DNA from 2 places in the Methylobacterium sp. yr668 genome. Region 1 is predicted to be linked to the other one. Evidence: predicted binding sites of a transcription regulator. Region 1 holds the regulator's gene; the other holds the start of a gene.
What was found. The regulator PhoB, encoded in region 1, activates phosphate uptake and scavenging genes when phosphate is short. The targets are predictions, from matches to a motif close to TGTCATNNANCTGTCAT.
Positions count from the first base shown of each region.

Region 2: phnC (phosphonate ABC transporter ATP-binding protein) is a predicted target of PhoB. The motif match lies at 2,538-2,554, and genes of this name have one in related genera.

Region 1 is NZ_FOZY01000012.1:114,779-121,523, reverse strand. It holds gene phoU (phosphate signaling complex protein PhoU) at 6-725, shown strand; gene phoB (phosphate regulon transcriptional regulator PhoB) at 848-1,543, shown strand; gene BM419_RS16805 (protein-disulfide reductase DsbD family protein) at 1,722-3,878, opposite strand; gene BM419_RS16800 (aminopeptidase P family protein) at 4,016-5,854, opposite strand; gene BM419_RS16795 (hypothetical protein) at 5,993-6,247, shown strand; gene BM419_RS16790 (ribosome modulation factor) at 6,248-6,436, opposite strand; gene BM419_RS16785 (50S ribosomal protein L11 methyltransferase) at 6,487-6,745, opposite strand, start outside.
Region 2 is NZ_FOZY01000015.1:127,992-134,736, reverse strand. It holds gene phnE (phosphonate ABC transporter, permease protein PhnE) at 1-584, opposite strand, end outside; gene phnD (phosphonate ABC transporter substrate-binding protein) at 601-1,527, opposite strand; gene phnC (phosphonate ABC transporter ATP-binding protein) at 1,646-2,494, opposite strand; gene BM419_RS19245 (LbetaH domain-containing protein) at 2,609-3,229, opposite strand; gene BM419_RS19240 (DUF1045 domain-containing protein) at 3,222-3,908, opposite strand; gene BM419_RS19235 (ceramide glucosyltransferase) at 3,934-5,082, opposite strand; gene BM419_RS19230 (inorganic phosphate transporter) at 5,279-6,745, shown strand, end outside.

The DNA of each region.
Region 1 (6,745 bases):
CCGCCATGCCCGGCCATATCGTCACCTCCTACGACACCGACCTGGAGAACCTGCGTCGCTCGATCTCGGAGATGGGCGGCGTCGCCGAGAAGATGACCGCGGAGGCGACCGACGCCCTCGTGCGCCGGGACGACACGCTCGCCCAGGCGGTGATCCTCGCCGACAAGCGCCTCGACGCGCTGCAGCGGGACATCGAGGAGCGCGCCGTGCTGCTGATCGCCCGGCGCCAGCCCCTGGCGATCGACCTGCGCGAGACCATCTCGGCGATCCGCGTCTCCGGCGATCTGGAGCGGATCGGCGACCTCGCCAAGAACGTCGCCAAGCGCGTAGTGGCGATCTCCGACCAGGCGCCGGCCCAGAAGATCGTGCTCGGCGTGCGCCACATGAGCGACCTCGCCGAGGGTCAGCTGAAGGACGTGCTCGACGCCTACGGGAGCCGCGACGTCCAGGCGGCCCACGACGTCTGGGAGCGCGACGGCGAGATCGACGCCCTGTACAATTCCCTGTTCCGCGAGCTCCTGACCTACATGATGGAGGATCCGCGCAACATCTCGTTCTGCACGCATCTCCTGTTCTGCGCGAAGAACGTCGAGCGCATCGGCGACCACACCACCAACATCGCCGAGACGATCCACTACCTCGCCACGGGCGAGACGCTGGCGGGTGACCGGCCGAAGAACGACGCGTCGAACTACGCGACCGTGGACGGCGTGCAGGCGCCGTGAGGCGCCGACCCCGGCGCCTTCCTGTGGGCGCGGCCGGGGTCACTCTCCGTGCGGGTTGAGGCGGGGCGGCGCCTCCTGCACCATCCGGGGACCGCCCGCAGAACGAGTCTTCGAACGTGAGCATGCAAGTCCTGATCGTCGAGGACGAGGAGGCCCTGAGCACGCTGCTCCGCTACAACCTGGAGGCCGAGGGCTTCCTGGTGGATTCGGCAGCGCGCGGCGACGACGCCGAGCTGCTCCTGGCGGAGCGGATCCCGGACCTCGTCCTGCTCGACTGGATGCTGCCCGGCCTCTCGGGGATCGAGCTGTGCCGCCGGATCCGGGCGCGCCGGGAGACCGAGCGCCTGCCGGTGATCATGCTCACCGCCCGCGGCGAGGAGGGCGACCGCGTCCGCGGGCTCGGCACGGGCGCCGACGACTACATCGTCAAGCCGTTCTCGGTCCCGGAGCTGCTCGCCCGGATCCGCGCGCTCCTGCGCCGGGCCAAGCCCGCCCACGTCTCGGACCGGCTGGCGGCGGGCGACCTGGAACTCGACCGCACCGGCCACCGCGTCCGCCGCGGCGGCGAGGAGCTGCATCTGGGCCCCACGGAGTTCCGGCTCCTGGAATTCCTGATGCTGGCGCCGGGCCGGGTCTTCTCCCGCGAGCAGCTCCTGGACGGGGTGTGGGGCCACGACGTCTACATCGACGAGCGCACCGTCGACGTCCATGTCGGGCGGCTGCGCAAGGCGCTGAACGGCCCGCGCCAGACCGACCCGATCCGCACGGTCCGGGGCTCGGGCTACGCCTTCGACGAGACCTTCTCGCTGGAGGCCTGAGGCGGCTCGAAGGGCTGTCGGAGCGCCTCACCGCTCCGGCGCACCGTCATCGCGAGCGGAGCGAGCGACCCAGGGCGGCGGGACGCCGGTGCGCGCGGCGCTGCTGGGTTGCTTCGCTCCGCTCGCAAAGACGATGGGACGGGCCCGCGAAGATTCACGCGTCCCGGCCTCCAGGGACTCAGCGCGCCAGCGCCGCGCTCCGGCCCGAGGCGGCCGGCACCGCCTCCAGCGCCGCCAGGACCGTCCCTTCGGTGAGGATCTGCGGCAGCACCTGGGGCTCTCCCGTCCCGGTATAGAGCAGGTAGAGCGGGACGCCGCTGCGCCCGTGCTTCTCCAGGAGGCGGGTGATCTCGGGGTTCTGGTTGGTCCAGTCGCCCTTCATGTAGGTCACGCCGCGCTCGGCCATCGCGGCCCGCACGGCCTTCGTGTTGAGCGAGGTCGCCTCGTTGACCGCGCAGGTGATGCACCACGCGGCGGTCATGTCCACGAAGACGGGGCGGTGCGCGTCGACCAGGGCGTCGAGGCGCGCCTGCGTGAACGGCTCGATCCCGTCGGCGGCGGCCTGCGCGGCCGGCGCGGCGCGGTCCCGGGGCAGGGTGACGGCGAGGGCCCCGACGGCGATCAGCGCCAGCGCCGCGGCGGCCTGCGCGACCCGGCCGGCCCGCGGCGGGGCGGCGCGGCCGTGCTCCCAGGCCCAGGCGGCGAAGCCCACGAGGACGAGGCCGATCAGCGCCGCCAGCAGCCCGCGCGGGTCGACCTGCTGCGCCAGCACCCAGATCAGCCATGCCACGGTGGCGTAGACCGGGAAGGCCAGCACCTGCTTGAGGGTCTCCATCCAGGCGCCCGGCCGTGGCAGCGCCCGCAGGGCCGGCGGCCAGAGGGTCAGGAGCAGGAAGGGCAGGGCGAGGCCGAGGCCGAGGCTCGCGAAGACGGCGAGCGCCACGCCGGCGCTCTGGGTCAGCGCGAAGCCCACCGCCGAGCCCATGAACGGCGCCGTGCAAGGCGTCGCCACCAAGGTCGCGAGCACGCCGGTGAAGAACGAGCCGCTCAGGCCGCCGCGCCGGGTGAGGCCGTCGCCGAGGCCGGCGAGCCGGCCGCCGACATGGACCGCGCCCGAGAGGCTCAGGCCCATCGCGAACAGCAGGTAGGCGAGCCCCGCCACGATGGCGGGCGACTGGAGCTGGAACCCCCAGCCGATCGCGGCCCCGCCGCTCTTCAGGCCGATCAGCGCGGCGGCGAGCGCCAGGAAGCTCGCCAGGACGCCGGCCGTGTAGGCGAGGCCGTGGAGCCGGAGCCGGGCCGGCCCCTCGCCCGCGTGCCGCACGAGGCCGAGCACCTTGATCGACAGGACCGGGAAGACGCAGGGCATCAGGTTGAGAATCAGGCCGCCGAGGAAGGCGAAGGCCGCGGCGGTCGCCAGCGTCAGCGCGTCGAAGTCGGCGGCGGCCGGCGCGGTCGCGGGCGGCGCGGTCGCGGCCGGCGCCGCGGCGGCCGGGAGCACCGGCTCGTCGCCGTACGCGAAGGCGAGCCGGCGGGTCCCGGCGGCGTCGACCGCCTCGACCGTCAGGACGCCGGGCAGCGCGGCGGGCACCGGGTCGGTCGGGCTGCTCCGGGCGAGGGTCAGGTGCAGGCCGGTCCCGTCGACGCTCATCACCTGCGCGGCGGCGTTGTCGATCGCCGTCTCGGCGTAGGGGAAGTACGCGGCGTTCCGGACCGCCTCGGGCTTGAGGCCGGCCGCGGCGAAATCGAGGCGCAGGGTGTCGCCCTGGCTCGACAGGCTCAAGGGCCAGAGCGCCGGCACGGGGAGCGCGGCGCGGGCGCGCGCGAACAGCGCGGCGTTGGCTTGGTCCGGCTCGGCCTTGCCGACCGGCAGGGTCAGGGCGAGATCGGCCGAGCCGGGCACGCACTCGGTCTCGCAGACGAGGTAAGTCAGCTTGGCCTGGATCCGCACCGGGTCGGCCGGGTCGAGGCTCGGCGGCGGCGTCACCGGGACGAGGAGCGTGACCTCGCCCTCGTAGCCGTAGTTCATGAGGGTCGCGATCGGGATGCGCTCCGGCGCCGGCCACCGGATCGCGCCGGCGCTGAAGCCGGCCGGCAGGGTCCAGGTCACCTCCGGGGGCAGGCCGGAATCGCCCGGGTTGCGCCAGTAGACGTGCCAGCCGGGCTTGACCTGCATCCGCACCGCCAGCGTGAAGGGCTGCGCGCCGGCAACGGCGGCGGGCTCGGCCACGAGGCTCGCGCGCACGAGGTCCGCGGGCGTGCGGAACCCCTGTGCCGCGGCGGCCGAGAGGCTCGCGGCGAGGGCCAGGATCAGGAGGGCGAGGCGGCGGATCATGCTGTCCCTTCGCGCGCGGGGCGGTCGCGGTTTCACGCGCGGCGTGTCGGGCTCGGCGCGGGCGTTTCCATGGCGTCCGGTCTTACCATGGCGTCGGGTCTTACCACGGACCGCGTTCGGGATCCCCTGCGGCCGGCTCACTCCTCGAGCGGCGCCGTCGCCCGCTCGAGCCAGTCGCGCGTCGCGGTGTCGAGCCCGGGCGCCAGGGTCTCGCGGACCCTCGCATGATAGGCGTCGATCCAGGCCCGCTCCCCGGGTTCGAGCAGGTCCGGCCGGATCAGCCGGCGGTCGTAGGGAGCGAGCGTCAGCGTCTCGAAGCCGAGCATCGGGCGCTCCCCGCCCGCGATCGCGCGGGCCTCGACCAGGACGAGGTTCTCGATCCGGATGCCGTAGGCGCCGCGGGCGTAGTAGCCCGGCTCGTTCGACAGGATCATGCCGGGCTCGAGCGCCACCGTGCCGGTCTTGGCGATCCGCTGCGGCCCCTCGTGCACCGACAGGAAGGCGCCGACGCCGTGACCGGTGCCGTGGTCGAAGTCGAGGCCCGCCTGCCAGAGCGGTGCCCGCGCGAAGGCGTCGATCTGGGCGCCGGTCGTGCCGACCGGGAACACCGCCCGGGCGATGGCGACGTGCCCCTTCAGCACCCGCGTGAACCGGTCGCGCATCTCCGGGCTCGGCGCGCCGACCGCGACCGTCCGGGTGATGTCGGTAGTGCCGTCCGGGTACTGCGCTCCCGAATCGATCAGGAACAGCTCGCCCGACTGGACCGCCCGGTCCGTGGCGCGGCTCACCCGGTAGTGGACGATCGCGCCGTTCGGTCCGGAACCCGAGATCGTGGGGAACGAGACCTCGCGCAGGTCGCCGCCGGCGGCCCGGAAATCTTCTAGGGCCTCGACGGCGGCGATCTCGGTGAGGCCGCCGGCCACGGCCGCACCGTCGAGCCAGGCGAGGAAGCGCGCGACGCTCGCCCCGTCCCGGACATGGGCGGCGCGGGCGCCCGCGATCTCGGCGGCGTTCTTGACCGCCTTCATGCCGGTTATCGGGTCCTTGCCGACATCGGCCGTGCCGCCGGCGGCCTCGATCTTCTCCTTCAGGGCGACGGCGCCGGTCGCGGCGTCGAGGCGGACGCGCACGCCCGCCAGGGATGCCAGCCCGTCGTCCAGGTCCGCTCGCGGCAGGATCTCGGCGATCGGCGCGAGCTCCGCCCGCAGGGCCGGATCGATGTTCGGAGAGACGAGGTACAGCCGGGCCCGTCCCTCGCGCGGCAGGATGGCGTAACCCAGCGCCAGGGGCGTGTGGGCGACGTCGGACCCGCGCAGGTTGAAGGCCCAGGCCAGGTTGTGCGGGTCGGAGATCACCAGGGCATCGCAGCCGCCCTCGGCGAGCGCCGCCCGGATTCGGCCGAGCTTGTCGGCGGCCCCCTCGCCGCACAGCGCGTCGGGATGGACCACCACCGGACCGGCCGGCGACCGCGGCCGACCGGCCCAGACCGCGTCGACGAGGTTCGGCACCGCCCGCACGGTCCCGCCGGCGCGGGTCACGGCCCGCTCGAGGCGCGCCAGACCGTCCGGGGTGTGCAGCCAGGGATCGTAGCCGAGCACCTGATCCCGCCGCAGGTTGGCCCCGACCCAGGCCTCCGGCGTCGATTCGGCGAGCGGCACCACCGTGACGAGGCCGGTATCGACCTGCTCGGGCGCCTGCAGGGTGTAGCGCCCGTCGACGACCAGCGCCGCGGACTCCATCAGGATCACGGCCGTGCCGGCCGAGCCGGTAAAGCCCGTGAGCCAGGCCAGCCGCTCGGCGTCGGCGGGAACGTATTCCGACTGGTGCTCGTCGGCCCGCGGCACGACGAAGCCGTCGAGTCCGGTCTCGCGCAGCGCCGCCCGGAGGGCCTCGATCCGCTCGGCGCCCTTCCGGTGGCTCGGGTCGTCGAAGCTCTGGAAGCGCTGGCGCTGTCGGGACGGACGGGTCTCGGTCATGTGGCGAGCCTAGCGCCCGCCGCTCCCGCGTCGCAACACCCTGTTGTCATGAGAAAGAGGTTGGTGGGAGGTCGGTTGCGGTGCTTAAAGATCGTTAGCAATCTTATCACGCCGCGGATTCTCGCTTATTACTCAGACATGCCACGCCGCGTTTACTACCGGATCAGCGACAGACCCGACGGCCGCTTCGACGCCGTCGTGACGATCGAGCCCGACACGGTCGTCCGCCGCGACGGCTTCGATTCGCTCGCCGAACTCGAAGAGTGGATCGACGGCCTGCGCGCGCTGATGGCGGCGCTCGGCGCGCCGGTGTCGCAGGCGGACGCACCGGGGTCGCCGGCCGAGACCGCGGGCGCGCCGGACCGGCCGGGCCGGCTGCGCACCGCGCGCTGATCAGCCGTTCGTGATCGGCAGGTCCGGCGCCCGGTCCGCCTGCGCCCCGTCGTAGCCCTCGAGCCAGGCCCGGCGCGCGGGCGAGTCGGCCGGATAGGGGCAGGCATCCTTGGGCCGCCCCTGCGCCCGGGCGCGGGCGCCCTCGTTGATGGGGTCAGCGGGCGGATCGTGGAGCGACGTCTGGCTCATGGCCGGACAACACGCCGGCGCGCGGGGAGTTCGGGGCGATGCCGCGCGGGTCAGCGCCGCGGACGCTGCGCCGCACCGCCGCGCCTCAGGACCAGGGCGACCCACCCCTCGATCACGCCGCGCCGCACGAGGGAGAAGCCCTGGAGACGGTAGGCGGAGAGCACGCCCGGCACGTCGCGCTCGATCAGGCCGGACAGGACGAGCACGCCCTCGGTGGCGACGACCCGCGCCAGGGTCGGGGCGAGGAGCCTGAGCGGCCGGGCCAGGATGTTGGCGAAGACGAGATCGAAGTGGCGCGGCCGGTCGGCG
Region 2 (6,745 bases), on a different contig from region 1:
CCCTCGACGGGCCGCATGTCGATGTTCTCGACCACCTCGGAGAACAGCTTGCCCAGCGCGCCCGTGGTGTGGATCGCGATGGCGAGCACGCCCACCATCGGGCCGAGGCCGAAGGCGATGACGAAGATCAGCGCGAACACGACCTCTGGGACGGTGCGGCACAGTTCCAGGAGGCGCTTGGCGCCGACGCGCAGCACGCGCGACCGCACGAGGTTGGCGGCGGCCACGAAGCTGAGGGCGAAGCCCGCCAGCCCCCCGAGCAGCGTCCCGAGATAGGCCATGAGCAGGGTCTCGCCCAGCAGGCCCAGCCATTTGGGCAGGCCCCAGTACCAGGCGCGGACGTCCTCCAGCGGGTGCTCGAGGCTGATCGGCGGCAGGATCTGCTGGATGTAGGCGGTGAACTTGCCGATGTTCTCGGCGAAGACCAGCGGCCGCACCTCGGCGATCAGGCCCGCGACCACGGCGAGCGCCGCCACCAGGGCGAAGCCCGCCAGCGTGCGGCGGCGGGCCTCGCCGGTCGCCGCCGCGTAGAGGCCGGAGAGGGCGGCTGCCCGCTCCGGCGACAGGGGTGTCAGGCCGCGCAAGGCGGGCGGCTCCGGATCAGGACTTCCGGCGCTGCTCGTCGTTGAACCGCAGCATGTCGATGATCGGCTGGTAATCCTTCAGGGTCACCGGCGTGAGATCCTGGTCCTTGCCGTCGGAGAGCCGGTCGAACGCGGCCTTGTCGGCCTTCGGCAGGGCCACGAAGGCGTCGCGGATCTTGGCCTTCAGGTCGTCCGGCAGGCTCGCCAGCACGGCGAAGGGCCCCTCCGGCAGGAAGTCGGACTTGAACACGACCCGGAAGTCCGACTGCTGCATCGGCGTGCCGTCGGGCTTCTTGAGCATGCCCTTGGCGGCCATGCGGGTGACCATCGTGTCGGTCTCGGAATTCCACAGGTTGGCGGCGGCGTCGGCCGTGCCCTGGGTGAGCGCCAGGACGGCGTTCTCGTGGCTGCCCGCGTAGAAGGTCTTGCCGAAGAACTTCTCGACGTCGTAGCCGGCCCGCTTCAGGAAGAAGCGCGGCGCCTGGTTGCCGGAGGTGGAGTTCGGATCGACCAGCGCGAGGTTCTTGCCCTTGAGATCCTCGACGGTCTTGTAGGGGCTGGAGGCCAGCACGTAGACCACCGAATAGTAGCCCGAGGCGCCGGTCTCGTGCTTCTGGTTGACGATCGGCTCGATCTTGACGCCGGTCATCACGGCCCGCGCGAACGAGGCTGGCCCGTACCACGCGATCTGGATGTTGCCGGCGCGCTGGCCCTCGATCACGGCGGCGTAGTCGCTCGCCACCCGCAGCTTGACCGGCACGCCGAGCGCCTTGGTCAGGTAGGCGGTGAGCGGCGCCCAGCGGTCGGCGGTGCCCGAGGCGTTCTCGGCCGGGATCACGCCCAGCGTCAGCTCCGGATACTGGGCCTTCCAGTCCTGGGCGGCGGCCGGCAGGCCGAGGAGGGCGAGGGCCGCGGCGGCGGCGAGGGTGCGTCGGGTGATCATCGGGTCGTCCTTCGTGGCGTCGGCGAGGTTCGGCCGGCCGGAGGCCGGTCGGGCGTTTCCAAGACGGTGCATTTTGGCGGTGCGCTCTGGCGGTGCTTGTTGGGGCCCGGGGCCCGGATCAGGCGCCGAGGGCGGCCTCGCGGACCGGGCGGACCGGTACGAGACCGGGCCGGCCGGGCATCGCGGCCCGCTGCTCCGCCTCGCGCTGCGCGGAATCGTCCAGCACCTCGCCGGCCTCCAGGCCGTAGAGCCGGCGCGCCACGTCCTCGGTGAGGTCGAAGGGGCCGCCCTCGAACACGACCCGCCCGGCCGCGAGGCCGACGAGGCGGTCGCAGTAGGCGCGGGCGAGGTCGAGGGAGTGCAGGTTGCACAGCACCGTGATGCCGTAGCGCCGGTTCACGTCGGCGAGCGCGTCCATCACGAGCCGCGTGTTGCGCGGGTCGAGCGAGGCGACCGGCTCGTCGGCGAGCAGGATCTCGGGTTCCTGCACGAGGGCGCGGGCGATGGCGACGCGCTGCTGCTGGCCGCCCGACAGGCCGTCGGCCCGCTGGCCCGCGAACTCGCCCATGTCGAAGCTCTCCAGGGCGGAGAGGGCCATGGCGCGGTCCTCGGCGGACCATTGCCGGAGCAGGGCGCGGTGGGTCGGCACGTGGCTGAGGCGCCCCATCAGCACGTTGGTCATGACGTCGAGCCGGCCGACGAGGTTGAATTGCTGGAAGATCATGGCGCAGCGGGTGCGCCACTCGCGCAGCGGGCGGCCGCGCAGGGTGGTGACCTCGCGGCCGTCGTGGAGGATGCGCCCCGAGCTCGGATCCGCCAGCCGGTTGATGAGGCGCAGCAGCGTGGACTTGCCGGCACCGGACCGGCCGATCACCCCGACGAAGCTGCCGGGCTCGATCCGGAGCGACACGCCGTCGACGGCGCGTCGGTCGCCGTACTGGCGCGTGAGATCCTCGATAACCAGCATGCCACCATCCGCCGGGGAACGGCCGCACGTAGACGCCGGTTTGACGACGATTGGATGACGTATTCGGAACGATTATATTTGCCGGCGCAGCATCTCGGCTTTTCGATAGCCGACTTAATCTTCGTGGCGCTCCAGGAATGCTTCGATGGGCAGCCCGCGGAAGTCCGGCAGCGCCCGGCGCAGGCGCTCGTGGTCCCAGTCCCACCACGCCAGGCGGGTCAGACGGTCCGCGACCGCCTCGGGGAAGCGGCGCCGGACCGGCCGGGCGGGATTGCCGACGACGATCGTGTAGGGCTCGACGTCGCGGGTGACGATGGCGCCCGCCCCCACCACCGCGCCGGTGCCGATCGTGCGCCCGGGCAGGACGACCGCGCCGTGGCCGATCCAGACGTCGTGGCCGATCGCCACCGGGCTCGCCCGGCGCCGGTCGAAGAAGGCGGGCTCGTCCAGTTCCTCCGGCCAGTAGGCGCGCGCCCGGTAGGTGAAGTGCGCCTGCGACGCCCGCTCCATCGGGTGGTTGCCGGGATTGATCCGCACGCTGGCGGCGATCGAGCAGAACTTGCCGATCGCGGTGTAGATCACCTCGCCGTCCTCACCGATGTAGGAATAGTCGTCGAGGGTCGTCTCGGTGAGGCGGGTGCGGGCGCCGACCTCGGTGTAGCGGCCGAGGCGGCTGTCGACGACCCGGGCGCTCGGATCGAGCGCGGGTTCGAGGCCGAGGGGGCGGTCAACCACGGGCCTCTCCGAAGGGCAGGCGCGCCAGGAGCCGGAACGGCCCCGACCCGTCCTGGGTCAGGAGGCTGACGGCGTCGATCCGCAGGGGCTCCGGTCCCGCGGCGGCGTAGGCCTCGGACAGGCGCCGGTGCCAGAGGTCGCGCTCCGCCTCCGGCAGGGCGTCGGTCAGGGTCATGTGGAAGCGGAAGGCCTCGAACACGTAGGGGTAGCCCCAGCGGTCGAGGAGCGCGCGGCCGCGCGGGTCGAGGCGCTCCGGCCGGCGCTTGGCGCGCTCGGCCTCCGTGAGCGGTGCCCGGAACGGGTCGAGGGCGGCGACGCACTCGGCGGCGAGGAGCCCGAGTTCCGGCGGGGGTGTCTCCGGCACCAGGGCGAGGAACGGCCCGAGGGCGGCGACCCGGAGCGGCCCCACCGACACTGGCGGGTGCGCGGCCGCGAGGGCGCGGGCGGCGGCCACGAGGTCGGCCTCCCCGGTGCCCGGGGCGAGGCGCAGCGGCGCCTTGAGGGTGGCGTGGAACCCGTAGACCCGCGCGCCCGCCGTGACGGGTGCGAGATCGCCGAGCCCCTCCGGGTGCGGGACCGGCAGCCCGGTGACGTTGTCGGTGCCGAGGACGGAGCGGCCGAAGGCTTCGAGGCGCGAATCCGGGGCGGGCAGCCAGTAGAGGGCGTAGCGGCGCGACACGTCAGGGCCTCCGATCGCCGGGCGGTCAGGCCGTCGGCGCGTAGGTGCGCGCGTCGGCGGCCCGCCGGGGGCGCACGTCCATGGCATTGCCCCGCCACACGATGGCGCTCCGCATCCAGGCGCCGACCCAGATCGCCGGGATCAGGGCGTCGCGCGCCAGGAAGGCGGCCAGCGTGCGGGGCGAGCGGTGCCAGCCCGCGCGGAGAGCGAGCCGGTGCTCGGCGGCATAGCACAGGGCGGCGAGGCCGGCAGCGCCCGCGAGGCCCGCGAGGCTTCCGGCCCAGAGGGCGACGAGGAGCGCCGGCAGCAGGACGCCGCTGCCGATCTCGGGGGCGAAGAACAGCGGGAAGGTCACGCGGCGCAGGCGCGCCCAGCGCAGCTGCCGCGACCAGACCTCCCGGAAGCCGCGCGGGCCGAGCGGCTGCTCGAACGGGCTCGCCACGAGGTGGACCCGCTTGCCGGCGGCGCGCACGAGCTTGGTGGCGGCCGCGTCCTCGGCGATCTCGGCCGCGAGCGCCTGGAGGCCGCCCTGCGCCTCCAGGAAGGGCTTGTGCCAGAGCATGCTCTTGCCCTGCGCGAAGCCCAGCCCGAAGGCCTCGGCGGCGTATTGCCAGCGCGCCTGCAGGGTGTTCAGGAAGGCGCACTCCACCTCCGCCATGAAGCTGCCCGGGCGGGCGCCGGCCGGGGTGGAGCAGACGAGGCCGGTATCGGCGCGCCACGCCGCCTGCAGCCGCTGGAGGTAGTCCGGCGGCATGGCGACGTTGGAATCGGCGAGCACCACCCAGTCGTGGGCGGCGGCGCGCCAGCCGCGCAGGCAGTTGTTGAGCTTCGGGTTGGCGCTGACGCGCTCGTCGCCGCGGATCAGGCGGGCGGGCACGTGCGGGTGGGCCTCGATCAGGCGCTCCACCATCGGGACGATCGGGTCGGCCGGGTCGGCCACGCAGAAGATCAGCTCGTAGGACGGGTAGTCGAGACGGAAGCTGCGGAGGAGCATCTCCTCGCTGTAGGCCTCGACCCCGCGCAGGGGGCGGACCAGGGAGACGGGCGCGCCGTCCGGGAACCGCGACGGGCCGTGGTCCCGGCCGAGGCGCCGGGCCGCGACGGCGATGCTGCCGATCTGGACGACGGCCAGGAGCGCGCCGAGGGACAGGGCCGGCACCGTGGCGTCAATCATGCGGATCCCTCGTGCGATCGGGCGAGCGGTCCGGTCCGCTAGCGGCCGGACCGCGTCAGGCGTGTGACAGCGCCGCCCGACGCTCTCGGACACGCTCTCGGACACGCTCGCCGACGCGCGGCGTCGCGGGCCGTCACCCAACCGTCACCGCGCGGTTTTAATCCCGCTCACCACGAAAGATTCCGCGCGAGGGTTCATGTCCGATACCGCCGTGATGCCGTCGGGGGCGGTGAAAGGCCGGCAGGCGGGCGGCCCGCGCCTCGACCACGGGATGCATCTCGGCGGGGTGGTGGCGTTCCTGCTCGTCCTCGTGGCGGGCCTGGGCTACGCGGTGGTGAGCCTCATCGCGGACATGAACGCGGTCGGGGAGGCGCCCCTGGCCTACGGCGCCTTCGCGCTGCTCGGCCTCGCCCTGCTGATCGCCCTCGCCTTCGAGTTCGTGAACGGCTTCCACGACACCGCCAACGCGGTCGCCACGGTGATCTACACGCACTCGATGCCGCCGCTCGTCGCGGTGATCTGGTCGGGCGTCTTCAACTTCCTCGGCGTGATGCTGTCCTCGGGCGCCGTGGCCTACGCGATCGTCACGCTGCTGCCGGTCGAGCTGATCCTCAACGTCGGCTCGCACGCGGGCTACGCGATGATCTTCGCGCTGCTGCTGGCGGCCATCATCTGGAACCTCGGGACCTGGGCGTTCGGGCTGCCGAACTCGTCGTCCCACGCGCTGATCGGCTCGGTGCTCGGCGTCGGCCTCGCCAACCAGCTGATGAACGGCGGCGACGGCACCGCGGGCGTCGACTGGACCCAGGCGCTCAACGTCTTCAAGGCGCTGCTGTTCTCGCCGGTCTGCGGCTTCGTGCTCGCGGCGCTGCTGCTGCTCGCCCTGAAGGTCACGGTCCGCCGCAGGGACCTCTACGAGGCGCCCGCGGGCGAGGCGCCGCCGCCCCCGTGGATCCGCGGCCTGCTGATCCTCACCTGCACGCTGGTCTCGTTCTTCCACGGCGGCAATGACGGGCAGAAGGGCATGGGCCTGATCATGCTGATCCTGATCGGCGCCGCCCCCACCGCCTACGCGCTCAACCGCACCATGGCGGACGACACGACGCCCGCCTTCGTGCAGGCCTCGACGGCGGCGAGCGCGGTGTTCGCCGCCCGCGCCCCCGGCGCCGCGGTGCCGGACGCCGCGGCCGCGCGCCGGACCGTGACGGAGGCGCTCAAGACCAAGGCGCTGAACACGCCGCCCGTCTACGCGGCGCTGGCGGCGCTCTCGAACGACATCGCCGCCAGCGTGAAGAATTACGGCGCGATCCGCACGGTGCCGGCCGCCCAGACCCAGAACCTGCGCAGCGACATGTACCTCGCCGCCGACGCGGTGCGCGTGCTGCCGGGCGCCGGGGCGGACTTCTCGGAGGCCGACAAGGCCGACCTGAAGCGCTACGCGGGCCTGCTCAACGACGGCACGCGCTACATCCCGGGCTGGGTCAAGGTCTGCGTCGCCCTGGCGCTGGGTCTCGGCACCATGGTCGGATGGAAGCGCATCGTCGTCACGGTGGGCGAGAAGATCGGCAAGACCCACCTGACCTACGCGCAGGGCGCCTCGGCCGAGATCGTCGCCGCCGGCACGATCGGGCTGGCCGAGCTCTACGGCCTGCCGGTCTCGACC